DNA from 2 places in the Shewanella inventionis genome. Region 2 is predicted to be linked to the other one. Evidence: predicted binding sites of a transcription regulator. Region 2 holds the regulator's gene; the other holds the start of a gene.
The links. Region 2 encodes sigma-54, which starts transcription at its own class of promoters, with help from an activator protein. Its sites were predicted from a motif close to GTTGGCACGNNNNTNGNNT; they were not measured.

Region 1: the regulator sigma-54 is predicted to act here: its motif matches at 5,858-5,876, upstream of fliE (flagellar hook-basal body complex protein FliE).

Annotation. Positions count from the first base shown of each region.
Region 1 is NZ_CP082926.1:2,014,120-2,022,073, forward strand. It holds gene fliD (flagellar filament capping protein FliD) at 1-73, shown strand, start outside; gene K8B83_RS09105 (flagella biosynthesis chaperone for FliD, FliT) at 199-519, shown strand; gene fliS (flagellar export chaperone FliS) at 528-932, shown strand; gene K8B83_RS09115 (sigma-54 dependent transcriptional regulator) at 1,551-2,984, shown strand; gene K8B83_RS09120 (sensor histidine kinase) at 3,207-4,403, shown strand; gene K8B83_RS09125 (sigma-54-dependent transcriptional regulator) at 4,396-5,745, shown strand; gene fliE (flagellar hook-basal body complex protein FliE) at 5,933-6,274, shown strand; gene fliF (flagellar basal-body MS-ring/collar protein FliF) at 6,347-7,954, shown strand, end outside.
Region 2 is NZ_CP082926.1:1,185,806-1,193,759, forward strand. It holds gene K8B83_RS05435 (HPr family phosphocarrier protein) at 1-97, opposite strand, end outside; gene rapZ (RNase adapter RapZ) at 117-980, opposite strand; gene ptsN (PTS IIA-like nitrogen regulatory protein PtsN) at 977-1,420, opposite strand; gene hpf (ribosome hibernation promoting factor) at 1,423-1,710, opposite strand; gene K8B83_RS05455 (RNA polymerase factor sigma-54) at 1,736-3,220, opposite strand; gene lptB (LPS export ABC transporter ATP-binding protein) at 3,364-4,095, opposite strand; gene lptA (lipopolysaccharide transport periplasmic protein LptA) at 4,092-4,670, opposite strand; gene lptC (LPS export ABC transporter periplasmic protein LptC) at 4,657-5,217, opposite strand; gene kdsC (3-deoxy-manno-octulosonate-8-phosphatase KdsC) at 5,214-5,765, opposite strand; gene K8B83_RS05480 (KpsF/GutQ family sugar-phosphate isomerase) at 5,780-6,757, opposite strand; gene K8B83_RS05485 (calcium/sodium antiporter) at 6,801-7,763, opposite strand; gene K8B83_RS05490 (ATP-binding cassette domain-containing protein) at 7,952-7,954, shown strand, end outside.

The DNA of each region.
Region 1 (7,954 bases), 830 kb from region 2:
CAGCTTAAACAGTACTTCAAGCGATTTACAGTCACGACTAGACTCTTTACCTGGTTTGGTGAATAACAACTAGTATTGATAAGTTACATTAAGGGCTTGTGAGTTAGCAATTGCAATGTGTGTGCGTTGCAAATAGATTTAAATATCAACCTATAGATAAAGCTAATCGATTAAAACGAGGTTTTTTTGGCAAACTCAATGACCGAAATTAATGCTATTAATAATAAGTTGATGCTTGTTATTGATAAAATTGAAAAATCTAAGCCAGAAGATGAGTCAGTTACAGATTTGGTATCAGAATTGCAAGTACTGATTGAGACGCGTCAAAAGTTATTGCACGCCCTAGTGTCTGACACAAATTTTACTGACAGAGAAGTACTTGAACAACAGTTTGATTTGACCCAGACATTCATTAAGCGAAGTCGAAAAATAATGGATTTTAGACAATCCTTGTTGCAGACAGGCAATACCACAAAACGCCAAATTAATGTTTATAAAGCAATAGATTCAAATAGGTAGGTGTAAATATGCGCGGTTCAATGCAATCATATCGTAAGGTTTCTGTTGACAGCAACTTGGCTGTAGCAACACCACATCGTATTATTCAAATGTTATTAGCGGGTGCTTTAGAGCGCCTAGCTCAAGCCAAGCTAGCGATGGAAAAAGGTGACATTGCCAATCGTGGACTATTAATTGGTAAAGCTATTGGTATTGTTAATGGGTTAAATGGCAGTTTAAACATGGATGCGGGCGCTGAAGTTGCGGGCAATTTAACTCAGCTTTATGACTTCATGCTAATGAGAATGACGGAAGCTAACGTCAATAATGACCCACAAGCAATTGACGATGTGGTGTCGATTTTAAAAACCATTAAAGAAGGTTGGGATGCTATTCCGCAAGACCAACATCACTTGACCTCTGAGGCAAGCTAAACGTAATCGAATACAATTTACCGCATACAGTATGTAAACTCAAAAAGGCGCTTAGCGTCTTTTTTGTTATCTAGCGTTTGGCGCCTACCTCTTGAATTAACCCATTAGGTTACCGGTTGTGATTTACGTTACACTACTTGGGTAAAATCTTAATTTTTTGACTTAAAAAACAACATTTTCATTAAAAATGTGGCTTGATGTAGATAAAATGTAACTGTTACTTGCTTCTTACCTGCTGATAATACAATATTTAACTGCAACTCCGGTTAATGTGTACAAATGTGAGGCAAATGGCAACATTGGTCTTGGCATGTTTAATTTCGGTTGGGCTACTTATGTGCATTTGAGCGGCAATCACAAGCCTTTTGCCTTTTAAACCCTCAAATTACAAGGTGATCAGCTGTTTAATAACCTTATAATGTACCGAGTTGAGATGACTTTTACTAAGCTTCGTTTTTCTTGGCAGTATGTCACTGATGAGCAAATAAAAGTTAGCAATAATGATAGAATAATGCCAATGTTGTCAGTTTTTTGGCTACAATGTATTTAGTTTTGTTGCTTTTTTGCAGCGTAACTTTTCCGGGTAAAAACCTATAACAAGAGCTTTTGGCCTTCTGAATGATGCAAATAGAACAAAGAATTTTAATTGTCGGTACCCCATCAGAGCGCGTAACTCGTTTGTGCTGCATTTTTGAATTCTTAGGTGAGCAGTGTGAAGTTGTCTCTAATGAATCTTTAGTGGCGTTAATTGAGCAATCGCGCTTTCGCGCGGTAGTGATAGTGACCGACAATACGCTTTCTGACGACAGCATTAAAAACATGGCCTCAGTTGCGCCATGGCAGCCCATACTGTTGCTTGGCCGCAGTGATGTGCATTTATCAAATGTGCTTGGGCAAATAGAAGAGCCGATTAACTACCCTCAATTAACTGAACTGTTACATTTTTGTCAGGTTTTTGGCCAGGCTAAAAGAGAACATACATTAACCAGCGGTAATCAAACCAAATTATTCCGCAGTTTAGTGGGGCGCAGTGAAGGTATTGCTAATGTTAGGCATTTAATTAATCAAGTGTCTGGCTCAGATGCAACTGTATTAGTGCTAGGACAGTCTGGTACCGGTAAAGAAGTTGTCGCACGCAACATTCACTATTTATCTGAGCGTCGTGATGGTCCGTTTATTCCGGTCAATTGTGGCGCTATTCCACCAGAACTACTTGAAAGCGAACTGTTTGGTCACGAAAAAGGCTCGTTTACCGGCGCAATATCTGCCCGTAAAGGCCGGTTTGAGTTAGCCGAAGGCGGCACGCTATTTTTAGATGAAATTGGCGACATGCCTTTGCAAATGCAAGTGAAGTTATTACGTGTGTTGCAAGAGCGCGTGTTTGAGCGTGTCGGTGGCAGTAAAACAATTGCAACTGATGTGCGTATTGTGGCCGCAACGCATCGTGATTTAGAAACCATGATCGCTGACAACGAATTTCGCGAAGACTTATTTTATCGCCTTAATGTTTTCCCGATCGAAATGCCCGCCTTGAGTGAGCGTCGTGATGACGTGCCCTTATTATTACACGAGTTAGTTAATCGGGTATTTAATGAAGGCCGTGGCAAAGTGCGTTTTACTCAACGTGCGATAGAATCCTTAAAAGAACACAACTGGTCTGGTAACGTGCGTGAGCTTTCTAACCTCGTTGAACGTTTAACCATTCTTTATCCAGGCGGTTTAGTAGATGTAAACGATTTACCTCATAAATACCGTTACATCGAGGTGCCCGAGTACTGCGTTGAAATCAGCGAAGAGCAACTCGAACGGGATGCGTTAGCGTCAATTTTTAATGATGATGAACCAGTAGAGTTACCTGAAGCCCGCTTCCCAAGTGAATTACCGCCAGAAGGGGTAAACCTTAAAGATTTACTGGCAGAGCTCGAAATTGACATGATCCGCCAGGCATTAGAGCAACAAGATAATGTCGTCGCCCGCGCCGCCGAAATGCTCGGCATCCGCCGGACCACATTGGTTGAAAAAATGCGCAAATACGGCATGAGCAAAGAATAACATTAGCTTTGCAAGAACTTTATAAAACACATCTTCGGATGTGTTTTTTCGTTGCAAGACCCAGCCCCTATCTAGAACCTAGAACCTAGAACCTAGAACCTAGAACCTAGAAGGACGAAGTCCGCTCTCTGGCGAGCCTGCGAGTTCCTAGCCCCTAGAACCTCACCTTGGCACACTTAATGCATCTTGCTGATCAAATGTAATTCTTTTGACGGAGTAGCCATGTATTCAGCTCGAGTGTTATCAAATCCGCGTATGGCGGAGGTTGAGTTGCCGATGACAGCATCGTTTACTACTACAGGTTATACAGCGTCTCGGCCAAACTATCGGCCGAGTGACAGTGCCATTCGTCAAAGCATTGCGCTTGCTAAAGCGCCGGTATTTACGCCGGCGGTAAGCGCTTATTCAAGTAAGGCTGCCAATATGTCTAATCAAATGGCGCATATTCTTCAGGCTATGCCGTCAGGCGTGGTGATTATTGATGGCGATGGCGTAGTCACCTTGGCTAACCCTGTTGCTACTGAGCTTTTGGGCCGACCTTTACAGGGCGCTCGTTGGTTTGACATTATTCATCGCGCATTTGCGCCACAAGATGATGATGGCCATGAAGTGTCGCTTAAAAATGGCCGTAGGGTTAAATTGGCGATTACGCCGTTAGCACCAGAGCCAGGGCAGTTAATCGTGATAACAGATTTAACTGAAACCCGTTTATTACAAAAGAATTTATCACACTTACAGCGTTTGTCTTCATTAGGCAAAATGGTGGCAACCCTAGCGCATCAGGTGCGTACACCATTATCTGCGGCCTTGTTGTACGCCTCAAATTTAGCTAGCCCTAAATTAACTGAGGCTGCAAGAACAAAGTTTCAGTCTAAATTGGTGGATAGGTTAAACGAGTTAGAGCGTCAAGTTAATGACATGTTGCTAATGGCTAAAGGTCGTCAAGACAGTATGGCTGAGTCGATTAACATGGGTGATATTATTACCCAAGTGATGGCCAGTTGTGAGCCAATAGCAGATAGAAAACAATGTGAGTTAGTGTGGGAAGATACGTCACACTCAAGTATGTTAGCTAACGCCAATGCGTTAAGTTCTGCAGTAAATAACTTGGTGATGAACAGCATTGAAGCAGGCGCGACAAAAATTAAAGTTTGTGCAAGTGAAACTGCAGTCGGCCTATTATTAGATGTGATTGATAATGGCAAAGGGCTCGATCCTGTGATGCAAAAGCAAGTGCTTGAGCCGTTTTTTACCACTAAAAGTCAAGGAACAGGCCTTGGGTTAGCTGTGGTTCAATCTGTTGTGCGTAATCATGGTGGGCAAATTCAGCTATCGTGCAAACCCGGTATGGGTTGCCATATTCGATTGATTTTCCCCCATGGGAAAAAAGCACAACATCAGGAGGTGACACATGGCTGAAGCACATATTTTATTGGTTGAAGATGATGCTGATTTACGTGAGGCATTACTTGATACTCTTTTATTAGCTCATTATGAATGTGTTGATGTGAGCAGCGCAGAAGAGGCCATTATTGCATTAAAAGCAAATCAGTTTGATATGGTGATCTCAGACGTGCAAATGGACGGTATTGGTGGTTTGGGCTTGCTAAATTATTTGCAGCAACACCAGCCTAAAGTACCTGTGTTGTTGATGACTGCCTATGCAACCATTAATAGTGCCGTGAGCGCAATGAAACTTGGTGCAGTTGACTATTTAGCCAAACCCTTCGCGCCTGAAGTGCTGCTAAATCAAGTCTCTCGCTATTTACCGTTAAAACAAAACCACGACAACCCTGTGGTGGCCGATGACAAGAGTTTAGCGTTATTGGCGCTGGCACAACGTGTTGCTGTGTCTGATGCCTCTGTGATGATCATGGGCCCAAGCGGCTCCGGTAAAGAAGTGTTAGCACGATATATTCACCAAAATAGCCAACGTAATGGTCAGCCGTTTATTGCGATTAACTGCGCAGCTATTCCAGAAAACATGCTTGAAGCCACACTCTTTGGTTACGAGAAAGGGGCGTTTACCGGTGCCTATCAAGCATGCCCGGGTAAATTTGAACAAGCCCAGGGCGGCACGTTATTGCTTGATGAAATCTCTGAAATGGAACTTGGCCTACAAGCCAAGTTGTTGCGCGTATTGCAAGAGCGTGAAGTTGAGCGCTTAGGAGGTCGTAAAACCATTAAGTTAGATGTGCGTGTTTTAGCCACGTCAAACCGCGATCTTAAAGCCATGGCTGCATCGGGCGAGTTTAGAGAAGACTTATATTACCGAATTAACGTGTTTCCATTAACCTGGCCTGCGTTGCATCAACGCCCGGCAGATATTTTACCGCTTGCTCGCCATTTGTTGGCTAAACATGCTAAAGCATTAAATATGGCTGAAGTGCCTAAACTCGATGAGGCTGCCAGTCGGCGTTTATTAACTCATCGTTGGCCGGGTAATGTGCGTGAGCTTGATAATGTGATCCAGCGGGCACTTATTTTGCGGGTTAATGATGAGATAAGTGTTAATGATATTATTATTGACTCTGCTGATGTCAATCTACTGGCAAATGATGTACCTGAAAATGCCAAATCAGCAGATGTTGAGGGCTTAGGTGATGAACTTAAGGCACAAGAGCATGTGATTATTTTAGAAACCTTAAATCAATGTCAAGGTAGTCGAAAAAAAGTCGCTGAAAAATTAGGCATTAGTGCCCGTACCTTACGTTATAAAATGGCAAAAATGCGTGATATGGGTATTCAACTACCTGCGTAATACACGCGTGTTTTACTTTAAGTTACTGATTAAAATAATTTTAAAAAAACAACTTATCAGCATTTAATGCGATAAGTTGTTTTTGTTGGTATTACTCCCTTCAATTTTACATGTTGGCATTTATATTGCTTTAACTCCTTATAAGATTATTGTTGTCGTCAAAAAGCCGACGAAAGGGAGTGACATCATGCAGATCAGCGCCAATCCATTATTACAAGAAATGCAATCGCTTCGTGGCGAAATCGCCCCTTCTATTGGTTCATCTATTGCTCCTAACTTAACGCAGCAAGTCAATAACACCACGGGTGCCGATTTTGGTCAGTTATTATCGCAGGCGGTGGGCAGTGTTAATGGATTGCAACAAACATCGTCCAATTTAGCGTCTCGATTAGACATGGGCGACACGACTGTGTCCCTATCAGATACCGTTATTGCCCGTGAAAAAGCCGGTGTAGCTTTTGAAGCCACAGTGCAAGTGCGTAACAAGTTAGTTGAAGCGTATAAAGAAATCATGAGTATGCCTGTTTAGCCGCTTTGGGTGTTAAGCGCTAGGTAATTTTAAACATCAGACATATAGCAGGTACAAATTGTGAGCACAGACATAATGGTAGGTTCAGATTCAACAGTTGACGCCGGAGTCCAGCAAGAGAATAAGTCTGGGCTAATGGGCAACGTCGGCGGGGCTGACATGATGCGCCAGGTGATCATGATTTTGGCGCTGGCTGTGTGTCTTGCGTTAGCTGTTTTTGTGATGATGTGGGCGCAAGAGCCGGAATATCGTCCGCTTGGTAAAATGGAAACGGCTGAAATGATCCAGGTGCTTGATGTACTGGATAAAAACCAAATTGATTATCAAATTAATGTTGATGTTGTCAAAGTACCTGAAGACAAATATCAAGATGTGAAATTACTCTTAAGTCGTGCAGGTATTGAAAGCAGCACTCAAACAAATGACTATTTAAGTCAAGACAGTGGTTTTGGTGTAAGCCAGCGAATGGAGCAAGCGCGTTTAAAGCATAGCCAAGAGTTAAACTTAGCACGCGCCATTGAAGAGTTAAAAAGCATTAGCCGTGCCAAAGTGATTTTAGCCCTGCCAAAAGAGAACGTATTTGCCCGTAATGCCTCAAAGCCGAGTGCAACTGTGGTTGTTAATGTGCGCCGTGGCGGATTAGGCCAAGAAGAGATTGACGCCATTGTTGATATTGTTGGCTCGGCAGTACAAGGGCTTGAACCATCACGTGTCACAGTAACCGACTCAAATGGCCGCTTACTCAATTCAGGTAGCCAGGATGGTACGTCAGCGAGAGCTCGCCGTGAGCTCGAACTGGTACAACAAAAAGAAGCAGAATATCGCCGTAAAATTGAGTCGATTTTAATGCCGATTTTAGGCCCAGAAAACTTTACCTCGCAAGTGGATGTCAATATGGACTTCACTGCAGTAGAGCAAACCGCGAAACGCTTTTCACCTGACTTACCCGCAATTAGAAGCGAAATGACCATTGAACGTAACTCTTCAGGTCAAACTTCTGGCGGTATTCCTGGTGCATTGAGCAATCAACCGCCAATGGAATCAGACATACCAGAAGTTGCAGGCGAGGCGGGGACGTCAACTGTTTCTGGTGATATGTCTAAAGAAGCGACTCGTAACTACGAGTTAGACACAACGATAAGCCATACTCGCCAGCAAATTGGTGTGGTGCGCCGTGTGAGTGTGTCGGTAGCGATTGACTTTAAACCGGGTCAGGTAGATGAAAATGGCCAAGTGTCGCGGGTGCCACGCACCGAAGAAGAATTAACCAATATTCGTCGTTTACTTGAGGGCGCGGTAGGCTTTAGCACTCAACGTGGTGACGCACTTGAGGTGGTAACAGTGCCATTTATGGACCAGTTAATTGAAGAGTTACCTGAGCCAGATATGTGGGAGCAACCCTGGTTTTGGCGCGCAATTAGGTTGGCGTTAGGCGCATTGCTCATTTTAGTGTTGTTTTTAGCTGTGGTTCGCCCAATGCTGAAAAAGCTGACTAATCCACAAGGCACTGACATGCCAGCCGAAACACGTCCTGGTCATGAGTTGGCCGAAATTGAAGATCAATATGCTGCTGATACCTTAGGTATGCTTAATACCAAAGAGGCTGAATACAGTTATGCAGATGATGGTTCAATTCAAATACCTAATTTGCATAAAGATGATGATATGATTAAAGCAATT
Region 2 (7,954 bases):
TTTGGGCGTTGAAGTCTGCGGCCAACATGGCCAGTTTTGTCGCTGCACGAGCATGTAAACCCAATTTATTTGAGATAGTGACTTGGCGTTCTAACATTGTTGCTGCTCCGCGAGGGCTAAGGGTTATTTTCGTTAATATTTAGCTCTCTATGGCGTGCATTAACAGTGTGCTTACTGCCTTGCCTGAACCGTTTTGCCAGTTGATCGGTAATATAAACTGACCTATGTTGCCCGCCTGTACAGCCAATTGCAATCGTTAAGTAGCTGCGATTATTTCGCTCTAGGTGTGGCATCCAGGTCTCGAATAAATTTTCGATTTGCCAAATAAACTTATTAACTAACGGCTGACGTCCAAGAAACTCTTGTACTGGCTCATCAAGACCTGTAAAAGGCCTTAGTTCAATTTCCCAGTGTGGGTTGGGTAAAAAGCGCACGTCAAACATAAAGTCAGCCTCGGTGGGCATACCATGCTTAAAACCAAAGGACTCAAAATTAATCACTAATTCTTTATCTACACTGCCAAGCAATATTTGTCTTACTTGGTCACTAAGCTCGTAAATATTTAATGCAGATGTATCAACATAGTGATCGACAATTTTGGCGATAGGTTCTAATAAGCGGCCTTCTAACTTGATGGCTTCTTGAAGCGAAATTTGATTCTTTGATAGCGGGTGTAATCGGCGAGTTTCACTGTAACGTTTAAGTAAAACTTTGTCGCTGGAGTTTAAAAAGAAACTGGTTATCTCGGTATCAGGTTGTAGCATCGCCAGCTGCTCTTGTAACACTTTGCCTTGTTCAGCAATATTACGAACATCGACACTGATGGCCACCAAGTCATTACTGCCTTTTAATTGCGCCAGTAACGTGCCGATAAGTGGCAACGGGAGATTATCAACACAGTAATAACCTAAATCTTCTAGCACTCTTAAGGCGACAGATTTACCTGAGCCAGACCGCCCAGATACGATGACGAGTTTCATGCGGTGATTACCTGATAGAGTTCAGTTGAGTCGTGGATTTTACGAAGCTGTTTTAGTACTTGTTTGTCGCTGAGCTTTTGCGCCATTGATGACAAGGTACTTAAATGTTGCTGGCACTGATCGGCTGGCACTAACAAAGCAAACAGTATATCTACAGGCTGTTTATCGATAGCATCAAACTGGATTGGCTCTTCACATTTTATAAAAATGCCAATAGGGTGATCGATTGTTGTCAATCGGCCATGAGGTATCGCGATACCATTGCCTATACCTGTGCTACCCATTTTTTCCCGCGCGAGGAGACTTTCAAAAACCTCTTGCGAAGATAGGGTCGGGTACTGGGCAGCGACGATATCGCTGATAAGTTCCAGTACCTTTTTCTTACTGCCCGGTGTGGCACAGGTGGTGCATTCCGGCTGCAGGATGGTACAAAGTTCCATCGTTAGTGTTTTGTATACTTCTCTTTGTGTTTAATTACCTGACGATCGAGCTTGTCTATCAGGGCGTCTATTGCTGCATACATGTCGGTATGTTCTGACATGGCAAAAATTTCTCCGCCTTTTAGGCTGATTTTTGCTTCTGCTTTTTGTTGTAACTTTTCTACGTTGAGCACAACGTGAACATTATTGATCTGATCGAAGTGCCGTTCAAGCTTTGAAAATTTTTCCTGAACGTACTCTCGTAAAGATTCGGTTATTTCAACATGATGCCCAGATAGATTGATTTGCATTACACATCTCCATTGTTGAGTAAAATTATAGACTCTTACGTTGGTTTGAGGGCGGGATTAGCATTGCCTCACGGTATTTTGCAATCGTACGACGAGCAACGTTTATGCCCTGTTCTGCCAGAAGTTCTGCCATTTTGCTGTCGCTAAGTGGTTTTTTCTGGTTTTCTGCAGCGACCAGCTTCTTAATAAAGGCGCGGATTGCTGTTGATGAGCACTCTCCACCATCGTCAGTACTGACATGGCTGGAGAAAAAGTATTTTAGTTCAAATAACCCTCGTGGGGTGTGCATGTATTTTTGTGTCGTGACACGCGAAATGGTCGACTCGTGCATTTCGACTGCTTCTGCAATGTCGTTTAGTACCATGGGTTTCATGGCTTCTTCGCCGTATTCGAAAAACCCTTGTTGGAATTGCACAATACAATTGGCTACTTTTAATAGGGTATCATTTCGGCTTTCAAGGCTTTTGATAAACCATTTTGCTTCTTGCAAATGCCCACGAATAAATTGGGTATCTGACGGGTTTTTGCTGCTACGTGCCATGGCCGCATATTGTTGATTAACACCAATTTTGGGCATATTGTCTGGATTTAATTCAACAACCCAACGACCGTTCTTTTTAAACACGGTGACATCAGGGATGACATATTCATCTTCAGTTGCGGTAATCAATAACCCTGGACGAGGATTAAGTGACTGAATGAGGGTAATCGCATCGCGTAGTTCATCTTCTTTTAGACGAGTTTTACGCATTAATAACCTAAAATCGCGGCCAGCAATCAAATCTAAATAGTCTTTGATAAGCATGCGCGCATTATCAATATGTGGGGTTGAGTCGGCATATTGAGCTAGCTGAATGAGTAGGCATTCACTGAGATCGCGCGCAGCTACACCTACGGGATCAAAATGTTGGATCCGCTTCAGTACCGCTTGTACCTCGTCAAGTTCAATGCTTTCATCGCCCATTGCTTCTAGTATTTCTTCTGTACTTTGGGTGAGATAGCCGCGTTCATCGATGGCATCAATGATGGCTGTTGCAATGGCAAGGTCGGTGTCTGAAAACGGGGTTAAGTTTTTTTGCCACTCTAAATGTTCATATAACCCTTCGGTGGTTTCACCCTGAAAAGGCATATCGTCGTCACGCATGCTGGCGCTGCCTGAACCAGACATGGGTGATGCGGTGTAGACTTCATCCCATGTGGTATCCATGGGGAGATCGTCCATGGTTTCTTTACTGATAGATTCAGTGGTGTCGACGGTTGAAGTGTCTTTTTCTACACTGACATTGCTATTGTCACTGAAGTCGGTGTCTGATTGATCTCGGCTTTCTTTTAATGGATCTTTGGCTTGAGAAAATTCATCTTCTATTTCAAGCAGTGGGTTTGAGTCCAATGCTTGTTGGATTTCTTGCTGTAGCTCCAATGAAGATAATTGCAGCAAGCGAATGGCTTGCTGCAATTGAGGGGTCATAGTTAGGTGTTGACCCATTTTAAGTTGGAGTGACGCTTTCATTTACCGCTTATCCCTAGATGATTTCCATAAAAATAATAATTTCGATAACTGTAGTGGATTGCCACATACGTCGGTGTCATATAACGCTATTTCGGTATCGTTCAACGCAATGAATTAGATAGGTTAAAAGACTTATCACTTAACTATAGCTTGAATTGTTCACCTAAGTACACAGCTCGAACTTGTTGATTGCTCAAGATCTCATCAGGTGTGCCTTCTGCAATTAAATTTCCTTGACTTACAATGTAAGCTCTCTCGCATACGTCAAGTGTTTCGCGCACATTATGGTCGGTGATAAGTACCCCTAAACCACGGCTTTTAAGCTGTTGAATAATTTTTTTAATGTCGATAACAGAGATAGGGTCAACACCGGCAAAGGGCTCATCAAGTAAAATAAATTTGGGGTTGGCAGCCAATGCTCGGGCAATCTCTACACGCCGACGCTCACCACCCGATAACGACATACCCTGGCTGTCGCGAATATGGGTAATGTGAAACTCTTCAAGAAGGTGTTGAAGCTGCTCAATGCGCTCATCATTACTGAGTTCTTTGCGCGTTTGTAACACGGCCATGATATTGTCATGCACGGTGAGTTTACGAAAAATACTGGCTTCTTGCGGTAAATAGCCAATACCTTTGCGGGCTCTTAGGTGCATTGGATCTGATGTTAGATCATCGTTATCGATTAAAATACGGCCTTTATCGCTTTTAACTAATCCAACAACCATATAAAACGTTGTTGTCTTACCGGCGCCATTTGGGCCCAATAAACCTACTATTTGCCCCGTTTTAACAGTTAAGCTTACGTCTTTTACGACTTGGCGAGCTTTGTAGCTTTTGGCTAAGTTTTCAGCGGTTAGGGTAATTTGGGTCATGGTTTAATCTGCTTGTTAACTGGGATCTCGGGCAGCTTTTGTTTAGGTGCTGACTCGTCTTGGAAGTTTTCAGGCTGAATAATGGTGATAACACGATCTTGGCCTTTACCCGTGCTTTCAGCGATGAGCTCCTGGGCTTTAATATTGTATTTAATCAGGTTGCCCGTTACCTGGCTGCCAGCTTGGTCGAGTTTAGCATTACCGGTTAGGGTTAGCGTGGTTGTGGCAAGGTCATAGCTGATTTCGTTAGCACTGGCTGTACCGATTTTGCCATCATCTAATTCTTGAGAAAACGTTGCTGGTTTGCCTGTGGCGATTAGGCGTTTTGACGCGCTATTTTCTGGTGTAAAAGCGCGTAGCTCATCGGCATTAATGTTAATTGTACCTTGCACAACAGTAACTGGGCCGTTAAAGACGATTTGATTGTTTTTAATGTCGGCAGACTGGCTCACCGCAGCAATTTTTAGCTCTTGCTTTAGATCACCTTGTTTGGCCATTACTGGCATGCTCAGCATACAAAGTAAACCACTCAATAGCACAGCGGCATTGGCGCGATGTCGTTTATTGTGACTCATATGTTCCTTCTACTTGGCTTAGTAGCGATAATTTTTGCGAATTCAAGTCAGCATGTAGGCCTAAACCTTGAATCATAAACCCTTTACCTTTGATATACACCATATCTTGTGAACTGCCTATCATGGTTGATAAATCAAGGGCGACAGCTTGCGTTGTTAATGACTGTAAAGGCTCTTCGATATCTATGGCGTCGATAATAACATTATTTTCTAAGCTGACCTGATTGGTTTGTTTATTTAATTGACCTCTATCTGCGCTGAGTTGCCATTGGGCTTTGCCATTTTCTGGGTAAATTAAATAAACTGGCTCTGTAAAATGGGTGATGTCACTCGAAGCGTAGTGTTCCATGTGTTTTGCAGTCACTTTACTTTCTATAAAACCTTGCGCGTTGAATTCGGTCGTTTTAAGGTCATCAGCGATAAAGTCTGGGCGTTCGACACCCACAACTTGAATCGCATCCATTTCGCTACGTTTCACTTGTGTTTGCCAGTACAGCGCAAGTGCAAGGCCAAAAAAAGCAGTAATCCCTATGGTGACTCTGTTCATATACTCATACCATGGGCGCCAGCAAATTTGTCTTGGCTGAGGAGGAGTAGATCGGTGAGCTCACGCAGAGCGCCATGGCCACCATTGATACTGGTGGTCATATGGCAATGTTGTTTTACAAAGGGGTGACCATCTGCAACACAAACAGCAAGACCCACCGCTTTCATTACTGGCAAATCAACCATGTCGTCACCAATGTAGGCCACTTCGTCGGGCGTGACATTATATAAAGACAATAATGCTTCAAATGGCTCAAATTTATTATCAATACCCTGATAGATATGTTGCACACCCAAAGCTGTCATGCGGGTTTCAACAATTTTGGATTTACGACCTGTGATCACGGCAACATGAATACCGCTGGTGAGTGCGGAGCGTACGCCGTAACCATCACGAGTGTGGAATGCTTTTAATTCTTCGCCTGCATTACTTAAATAAATTCTGCCGTCAGAAAAAACGCCGTCTACATCGCAAATCAGCAGTTTGATTTTTTTAGCACGTTGCCAAATATCGTCGCTGATGGGGCCGTAAAATCCTTGATGAATCATTGTGTCTGACATGGTTAAATAACTCCTGCTTTAACCATATCGAGCATATTGAGTGCGCCGATAGGTTGATGATGTTGGTTTACGACAATCAGTCCGTTAATATTTTTTGCTTCCATAATTTGCAGCGCTTGTGCTGCTAAAATGCCGCTTGGACTGGTGACACAATTTTTGGTCATGACTTGCGAAATAGGGGTGGTGCGTAAGTTGACTTCAGCATCTATGATGCGTCGTAAATCTCCATCGGTAAAAATACCCACTAGGGTGTTGGATTTATCAACGATGGCCGTCATACCTAAGCCTTTTTTAGAGATCTCATATAACGCCTCAGTAATGCAGATATCATCGCTTACGATGGGCAAACGCTCACCGAGATGCATAATATCTTCAACTTTTAATAGCAATTTACGGCCTAATGCGCCACCCGGATGAGATAGGGCAAAATCGTCACGGGTAAACCCTTTGGCCTGCAGCAAGGTAATTGCTAATGCGTCTCCCATAACCAAGGTGGCTGTTGTGCTGGAGGTTGGCGCTAATCCAAGTGGGCAAGCTTCTTCTTTTACTTCAATACAAAGATGGATTTTGGCTAACCGTGCCATATTAGACTCAGGTTTACCGGTAATGGCAATTACGGGCACCCCCATTCGTTGTATCACTGGAAGTAGGGTTAAAATTTCGCTCGACTCGCCTGAATTAGAGATAGCAAGTACTATGTCATTTTTATCGAGTGCGCCTAAATCGCCATGACTGGCTTCGCCTGGGTGTACAAAAAACGCTGGGGTTCCTGTACTGGCAAAAGTGGCTGAGATTTTATTGCCAATATGGCCAGATTTTCCCATGCCCATAACAATGACTTTGCCTTTGCACTGCAAAATAAGATCACAGGCTTGAGCAAATTCAACTGAGTCAACATATTGGTATAAATTATCCAGTGCTGCTTTCTCGATATCGATGACCTTGCGGCCCCATAGGCGAAACTGCGTTTGATCTACCATGCGTGTCTCTCTTTTGTTTAATACTTAACCTTTATGCTCCAACTTAATGGGATTGAAACACAGCAATTTGGTACGCAATAAAGGTGACTAATAATAGGACACCATGCCAACGGGTTAGTTGCTTTTTGGCGCCTGTTGATAACACTAAAACGGCTAATGCTGTACTTGTACCTAATGCCATGTAGAAATCTCTACCGCTAGCTTGTGCATCGATCACGCCCGGTGCAATCAGCCCTGGTATGGCAAGTACCGCTAAAATGTTAAATAAATTAGAACCGACGATATTGCCGATGGCTAAATCGTCTTCTTTTTTCAATACTCCAGCAATACAAGCTGCAAGTTCTGGCAAACTGGTGCCAACAGCAATAATGGTTAACCCGATGACTAAATCTGATAAGCCATAAAATTTTGCAATTCCTACAGCGCCATCAACCATCCAACCTGCTGATAGTGGTAACAATATGATACCAACAATTATCCAAATGATAGCATGAAAGGTTGGGACGTTTTTAGGGATCTCTGATTCCAATTCTTCATCCATTGCGTCTGGGCTTTTATTACCAGTGGCTTGCCAAATGAAGTAGCCCATTACTGCAACAAATAGTATCGCGAGCAGTATGCCCTCAGTACGAGTTAATAAGCCATCATGTAGGTTATAACCTGCAAAAACAGTTGCGGCTAACATTAAAGGTATTTCACGTTTAAGGGTTTGAGAACCGACACTGATTGCACCCAGTAAGGCGGTTAGACCTAAAATTAATGTTATGTTAGCAATATTTGAACCTAACACATTGCCAATAGCCGTATCGCGCATACCATCCATTGACGCAGTTGCCGCAACAAACATTTCGGGGGCTGAACTACCCATTGCGACAATAGTCAATCCAATGAGCATGGGGGGTAAACCTAAATTACGTGCAAATGCCGCTGCGCCGTAAACAAATTTATCAGCACTCCAAACTAACACTGCAAGGCCTGCAATTAACATTAAGATATTAACTAGCATGTGATCCCTATAATAGTAAGTAATTAGCGGGCATTTTCGCTGGATTTTCACTAAATTGAAAGCATTGCACATTAATTGTATGAGCAATGAGCATTGGTTATATGGATATAGTTGTAGCTTAATGGACAATTACAGTACAATTTGCGCTTCATCTTCTTCTAAGGAAGGCTGTTATCTCTACAACACCGATG